Regions from separate parts of the Paenibacillus sp. FSL H3-0329 genome, predicted to be linked through region 1. Evidence: a T-box and tRNA genes for the amino acid it is inferred to sense, from the RefSeq annotation. Region 1 holds a T-box; the other holds one or more tRNA genes.
The links. A T-box is a leader RNA that pairs with one kind of tRNA and senses whether it is charged. The one in region 1 lies ahead of trpS (tryptophan--tRNA ligase), so its partner is inferred to be a tRNA-Trp.
Positions count from the first base shown of each region.

Region 2: it encodes a tRNA-Trp, which carries the amino acid that the T-box ahead of trpS (tryptophan--tRNA ligase) is inferred to sense. The anticodon was not compared.

Region 1 covers NZ_CP150150.1:2,953,259-2,956,644, reverse strand. The annotation lists gene NSQ66_RS12895 (sigma-70 family RNA polymerase sigma factor) at 1-104, opposite strand, end outside; gene NSQ66_RS12890 (winged helix-turn-helix transcriptional regulator) at 328-711, shown strand; gene NSQ66_RS12885 (hypothetical protein) at 862-1,287, opposite strand; T-box leader at 1,485-1,767, shown strand; gene trpS (tryptophan--tRNA ligase) at 1,870-2,865, shown strand; gene NSQ66_RS12875 (aminopeptidase) at 2,935-3,386, opposite strand, start outside.
Region 2 covers NZ_CP150150.1:5,933,500-5,936,885, forward strand. The annotation lists gene NSQ66_RS26125 (AraC family transcriptional regulator) at 1-664, shown strand, start outside; tRNA gene NSQ66_RS26130 (tRNA-Leu) at 802-880, opposite strand; tRNA gene NSQ66_RS26135 (tRNA-Cys) at 895-968, opposite strand; tRNA gene NSQ66_RS26140 (tRNA-Gly) at 979-1,053, opposite strand; tRNA gene NSQ66_RS26145 (tRNA-Gln) at 1,060-1,134, opposite strand; tRNA gene NSQ66_RS26150 (tRNA-His) at 1,153-1,228, opposite strand; tRNA gene NSQ66_RS26155 (tRNA-His) at 1,272-1,347, opposite strand; tRNA gene NSQ66_RS26160 (tRNA-Trp) at 1,371-1,444, opposite strand; tRNA gene NSQ66_RS26165 (tRNA-Tyr) at 1,451-1,536, opposite strand; tRNA gene NSQ66_RS26170 (tRNA-Thr) at 1,542-1,617, opposite strand; tRNA gene NSQ66_RS26175 (tRNA-Phe) at 1,646-1,721, opposite strand; tRNA gene NSQ66_RS26180 (tRNA-Asp) at 1,732-1,809, opposite strand; tRNA gene NSQ66_RS26185 (tRNA-Met) at 1,835-1,911, opposite strand; tRNA gene NSQ66_RS26190 (tRNA-Val) at 1,929-2,004, opposite strand; tRNA gene NSQ66_RS26195 (tRNA-Glu) at 2,060-2,134, opposite strand; tRNA gene NSQ66_RS26200 (tRNA-Ser) at 2,153-2,245, opposite strand; tRNA gene NSQ66_RS26205 (tRNA-Asn) at 2,249-2,324, opposite strand; rRNA gene NSQ66_RS26210 (23S ribosomal RNA) at 2,386-3,386, opposite strand, start outside.

The DNA.
Region 1 (3,386 bases):
CTGTACAGTTGTTCTCTATGTACCAATATCGAATCGTAAAAATCCGTCTCGCTCCGAGTATCAAGAATCGTTACTTTTTTCATTTCTGCATTAGTCATCGTCATGTCCTTCCTTAGCCTCCCCTCTTCAACCTTTCATAGATTAAGACGGGGGAGGTATAGAAACGGTTTTTGTTTCGTTTAACTTTTTTGCCCAAAGCTCTCTAAATTATAGCATTCTATAAAAATTGAACGAAAAATGTTATGATAGGTTAAATTGGACATAATCAATAGTACGCACTTAAAAGTGCCATAGGTACTAAAAAGTACCCATACCTTGGAGGTTATCATGACAACAACACCAACAACAACTGTCAAGAAAAAATACAATATTTCTGTTGAAGCCACACTAGAGGTCATCGGAGGGAAATGGAAATGCGTAATTCTATGTCATTTAACTCATGGCAAAAAACGCACCTCCGAGTTAAAACAGTTGATGCCCGGCATTACTCAAAAAATGTTAACCCAGCAGCTACGCGAGCTTGAGGCAGATGGAATCATCAACCGAATTGTTTATAATCAGGTTCCACCAAAAGTAGAATACGAGCTTAGTGAATATGGTGATAGTTTAAGCGATATTTTGACTGCATTATGTAATTGGGGAGAACAACATATCATTAAGCAATTCGGCGATAAATACGCTGTTTTAGAGGATAACATTTTAAATAAATAAACCGCTCTATCAAGGGTATGGTTGGATATTTATGCTGCTAGAGTTGTACTTCAATTATACGTTCATGAAAAAAGGACAGCTGAATCAGATCGATTCAACTGTCCAAAGCTTTGATTCACCCGTCCCTTGAATGGCGCACAGGAACATAACTTAAATTACGCCCTCTCCTCCAATTGCAGTTGCTGTGAATGATATGGGTCCAAATAGATTTATAGGCAAGTTGCTATCATTCTGAATTACCAATTCATAGTTGTGGACTCCAATATAAGCACCATCAACCCACTGAGCACTTAATTGAATATCAGTAATTGTAGTAAAACGATAAAAGGATCTATAAATATCGACTCCAGCTCGTCGGATGATAACAAGAAATTGGCTATTAGCAAGTGCAGTAAGACTAAAACTACCATTTAACTCGACTCTACTGGAGAAAGAAGCCGGATTAGCCGGACTAATATTTACTTGCGCTGTGGCTAGACCCGCTCCAGCTCCAGGAATCCCTGCAACCGTTATAGCTGTAGTAAACGGATCTAACGGGATTTTTGCCTGTGACCCATAACTTATTATTGTCGCCATTTATCATCACTCCATTTCAAGGTTATAGAGTAGTATATTGTGAATCCGCAATGATAGATTGGACTAAATTCCTGATGATTATATACATTTAAGGTATACTTTGCTATATCATATAAACCTAGATACCTCATCAATCACCATACGATTTCCACTCATTGACAACACCCCTGTTCAGAATTACAATAATTCACATATCATGAACAACGATGACAAAGGGTAAGTAGACAGACGAACATGGTCTTCAGAGAGCCGGTGGTAGGTGCGAACCGGTGACCAGCGTATGCTCGAATGGCCTTTATAGTTGTTTTTCCGAACTATCTTAATGGATGCAGTAGGGAAAACCGGGGTTCCCGCCGTTATCAAGGGACCTGTATCGAGAATTAATTCAACCTCTCCGTACAGGTAAGAGAAGATCGAAAGCCAAGAATCGTAAGGTGACACGATCATTTAAGGTGGTACCACGACAACTTCGTCCTTATTGGATGAGGTTTTTTTGTCATTTAAAGGAGGTGATGGCCATGGATGATGGCTGGTGGTGGCGACTCGAGTGTAACCAAATGCTAAATATCAGGAGGAATTTATATGATGAACGAACGTGTCTTAACTGGAGATCGAGTGACTGGAAAGCTTCACCTTGGCCATTACGCCGGCAGCTTGCAGACCCGAGTAGCCCTTCAGGAGCAATATGAAACTTTTGTGTTTTTAGCGGATATTCAAGCCCTAACGACCCATTTTGATCGTCCGCAGCTGCTGGGTCAACATCTGCATGAGATCACACTGGACTATTTATCTGCGGGTATAAATCCGGAGAAAACAACTATATTTATTCAATCGATGATCCCTGAAATCGCAGAGCTGACCATCTTGTTCTCTATGTTTGTTACTGTGAATTCTTTACGGCATAATCCCACGATTAAAGCCGAATCAAAAAATTCCAGCTTAGATGAATTGTATTACGGTTTTCTAGGTTATCCAGTTAGTCAGACTGCTGACATAACTTTTTGTAAAGCAACGATCATTCCTGTAGGAGAAGACCAGCTCCCCCATCTGGAATTAACCCGCAAAATCGTCCGCAGATTCAACGAGCTGTACAGCCCGATACTGGTGGAACCCAAAGCGCTGATCAGTGAGACGCCGAGACTTGTGGGTACGGATGGCAACGCTAAAATGAGTAAAAGCCTTGGCAATGCCATCGAGCTGGACTCCACTAAGGAAGAAATCACCTTCAAGATAAGAAAAGCCACAACCGATCCTGCGCGTGTGCATAAAAATGATCCTGGACATCCAGATATCTGTCCTATTTTTGCTTATCATGGTGCTTTTCGCTCAGCGGGGGTAACCGAAATTCGTGAAGGCTGTGAGCGGGGTACCATGGGTTGTTCTGCTTGCAAACAGTTGATTTCGACAGCTCTAGATCAGCTTATAGAACCGATGCGAGAGCGACGTTCCTATTATGCTACTAAGCCCAAGCTTGTGCAGGAAATCTTAATCTCTGGAACACAGCATGCCCGCAGCATTGCTCAGGAAACAATGGCCGAAGTACGTGAGGCTATGAGTCTTAACTATTTTTCAATCTAAAAATGATATTTATAGGTACTCAAAAAAAGCCGGAAGCTCATTGGAAGAGATCCGGCTTTTTTCTTCTCCTTACAACACCCAATTTCCCTTACGGAATACGGGTTCAATCGTGCCGTCCGCCAGCTCTCCGTCAATATCCAGCTCTGCTGAACCGATCATAAAATCGACATGAGTTAAGCTGACATTAGCTCCTCTAGCCACAAGCTCTTCGTTCGTAAGCTTTGTGCCGCCTTCAATATTTACAGGATAAGCACTTCCTAGCGCGAAATGGCAGGAGGCATTCTCATCAATCCCTGTATTGTAAAAAATGCGGTTCAAGCGAGAGATTGGAGAATCATGCTGCACTAAGGCTACTTCTCCTAGATAAGATGCACCTTCATCCGTTGCCAGCAGTGAGGTTAAATGCTCGCGTCCGGATTCAGCTTCATAAGCTACGACTTTCCCCTTTTCAAAAGTGAATGAAAGTCCTTCAACTAAACGTCCATTCAAATTAAGAGGGAGCGTGCTTCTAACTGTGCCAT
Region 2 (3,386 bases), 3.0 Mb from region 1:
TTTACAGGGGGTAGGGACAACCAATGTTGGCCCACGAAGTTACCATTTTCGCTCCTCTTCTTTCGCGCTTGTGCCACCCAATCATAAACATGACGAGCACCACCGTGAGGATGCAAATGTATTATTTGTAGGCTTCCACTCGGTACACCCTAATATGAGTAATCTGCTCGGCGTATATGAAGATGATAAAGATCAGACCGTTCTTCAAATCCTGCTGCGAATGAAAGCAGAGTTTACACGTAAGCAAGACGGATTCTCTGAGCTTCTAAACCTACAAATGAGCGAGATTACCGTCCATCTTATGAGGCTTCTTAGTGCCTCTGGATATCAATCCCCAACAGAAGATCGAGTACAATATGTCCTTAATTATATGAATGAGCATTATCGCCATAAATTGTCCGTCGAAACACTATCAGAAATGTCCGGATATAGCTACGATCGTTTTCGCCATCTATTTAAAGAACGTTTCGGGTCCTCACCCCTGCGGTATTTGCTGTTAAAACGCCTGGAGTATGCAAAATCTCTATTACGTCATACTCAGATGCAAATCTCTGAAGTATCTGCTGCTGCAGGTTTTGTGAACGATGCCCAATTCTGCAATATGTTTAAACGAGAAATAGGTCATACCCCGCGAGCATTCCGCATTAATAATCAATCAGGTTAATCACTAATCAGATTAAAAAAAGCCGTTGAAATAGAGAAACTCCTCTATTCAACGGCTTAATCCTGTAAAACTAAGAACATAAAGAAAAAAGGTTAGTAAGATTGCTTATAAAAGCAATCTTACTAACCTTTTTAAGATACCGGCGAGAGGACTCGAACCTCCACGGTTTCCCACTCGATTTTGAGTCGAGCGCGTCTGCCATTCCGCCACGCCGGCACATATGAACTAAATGGAGGCGCCACCCAGATTTGAACTGGGGATAAAGCTTTTGCAGAGCTTTGCCTTACCACTTGGCTATGGCGCCATGTAAATTTTGGAGCGGACGACGGGAATCGAACCCGCGACCCTCGCCTTGGCAAGGCGATGCTCTACCGCTGAGCCACGTCCGCATAAAATGGCTGGGGATATAGGATTCGAACCTATGAGTGACGGAGTCAAAGTCCGTTGCCTTACCGCTTGGCTAATCCCCAATAACATTTTAAAGTAAATGGGGCGACTGATGGGTCTCGAACCCACGAATGCCGGAACCACAATCCGGTGCGTTAACCCCTTCGCCACAGTCGCCATATTAAGTTGATATTGTCGCCATTATTCATTTTAAAGAAAATGGGGCGGCCGATGGGTCTCGAACCCACGAATGCCGGAACCACAATCCGGTGCGTTAACCCCTTCGCCACGGCCGCCATATTAAACTTTAGAAAAAACTTGGCAGGGGCAGCAGGAATTGAACCCACACCAACGGTTTTGGAGACCGTTGTTCTACCTTTAAACTATGCCCCTAAAAACTGGTGGAGGATGATGGATTCGAACCACCGAACACTTACGTGAGCAGATTTACAGTCTGATGCGTTTGGCCACTTCGCTAATCCTCCAAGGATGGTGCCGGCGAGAGGACTTGAACCCCCAACCTACTGATTACAAGTCAGTTGCTCTACCAATTGAGCTACACCGGCATGGCACTCATTCTTTTGTGATGATAAATGGTGGCTCGGGACGGAATCGAACCGCCGACACGAGGATTTTCAGTCCTCTGCTCTACCGACTGAGCTACCGAGCCATGATGAAAATGGCGGAACCGACGGGATTCGAACCCGCGATCTCCTGCGTGACAGGCAGGCATGTTAGGCCAACTACACCACGGTTCCAAAAGATATAATTGCTTAAGTTAATTGGTTGCGGGGGCAGGATTTGAACCTGCGGCCTTCGGGTTATGAGCCCGACGAGCTACCGGGCTGCTCCACCCCGCGTCAGTAAAAATATGTTATGGTGGAGGCTGAGGGGATCGAACCCCCGACCCTCTGCTTGTAAGGCAGATGCTCTCCCAGCTGAGCTAAGCCTCCATAAACAACAATTGTTATTGTACCAAAGTCCACTAGGATAAATCAAGTGAAAATTTGGTGACCCGTATGGGATTCGAACCCATGTTACCTCCGTGAAAGGGAGGTGTCTTAACCCCTTGACCAACGGGCCATACTAATTAAAAATTTGTGGCGGAGAGAGAGGGATTCGAACCCTCGAGACGCTTGTGGCGCCTACACGATTTCCAATCGTGCTCCTTCGGCCAAACTCGGACACCTCTCCATATGGCTCCCCGAACAGGACTCGAACCTGTGACAACTCGATTAACAGTCGAGTGCTCTACCAACTGAGCTATCAGGGAATATTCATACCAGGCTTAATCGCCTGAAAACTGAATCCGAAACGAATCTGCATTCTAAGTATAGGATAAGCCCTCGACCGATTAGTATTGGTCAGCTCCATGCATTGCTGCACTTCCACCTCCAACCTATCTACCTCGTCGTCTTCAAGGGGTCTTACTAATTGGGAAATCTCATCTTGAGGGGGGCTTCACGCTTAGATGCTTTCAGCGCTTATCCCGTCCGTACGTAGCTACCCAGCCATGCTCCTGGCGGAACAACTGGTGCACCAGCGGTACGTCCATCCCGGTCCTCTCGTACTAAGGACAGCTCCTCTCAAATTTCCTGCGCCCACGACAGATAGGGACCGAACTGTCTCACGACGTTCTGAACCCAGCTCGCGTACCGCTTTAATGGGCGAACAGCCCAACCCTTGGGACCTACTTCAGCCCCAGGATGCGATGAGCCGACATCGAGGTGCCAAACCTCCCCGTCGATGTGGACTCTTGGGGGAGATAAGCCTGTTATCCCCAGGGTAGCTTTTATCCGTTGAGCGATGGCCCTTCCATGCGGTACCACCGGATCACTAAGTCCGACTTTCGTCCCTGCTCGACTTGTAGGTCTCGCAGTCAAGCTCCCTTATGCCTTTGCACTCTGCGAATGATTTCCAACCATTCTGAGGGAACCTTGGAACGCCTCCGTTACTCTTTAGGAGGCGACCGCCCCAGTCAAACTGCCCGCCTGACACGGTCCCCGTACCCGGTAAGGGTACTAGGTTAGAACCTAGATACGATCAGGGTGGTATCCCAACGGCGCCTCCACCGAAGCTTGCGCTCCGATTTCTACGGCTCCCACCTATCCTGTACAGATCGTACCCAAATTCAATATCAAGCTGCAGTAAAGCTCCATGGGGTCTTTCCGTCTTGTCGCGGGTAACCTGCATCTTCACAGGTATTAAAATTTCACCGGATCTCTCGTTGAGACAGCGCCCAAGTCGTTACGCCATTCGTGCGGGTCAGAATTTACCTGACAAGGAATTTCGCTACCTTAGGACCGTTATAGTTACGGCCGCCGTTTACTGGGGC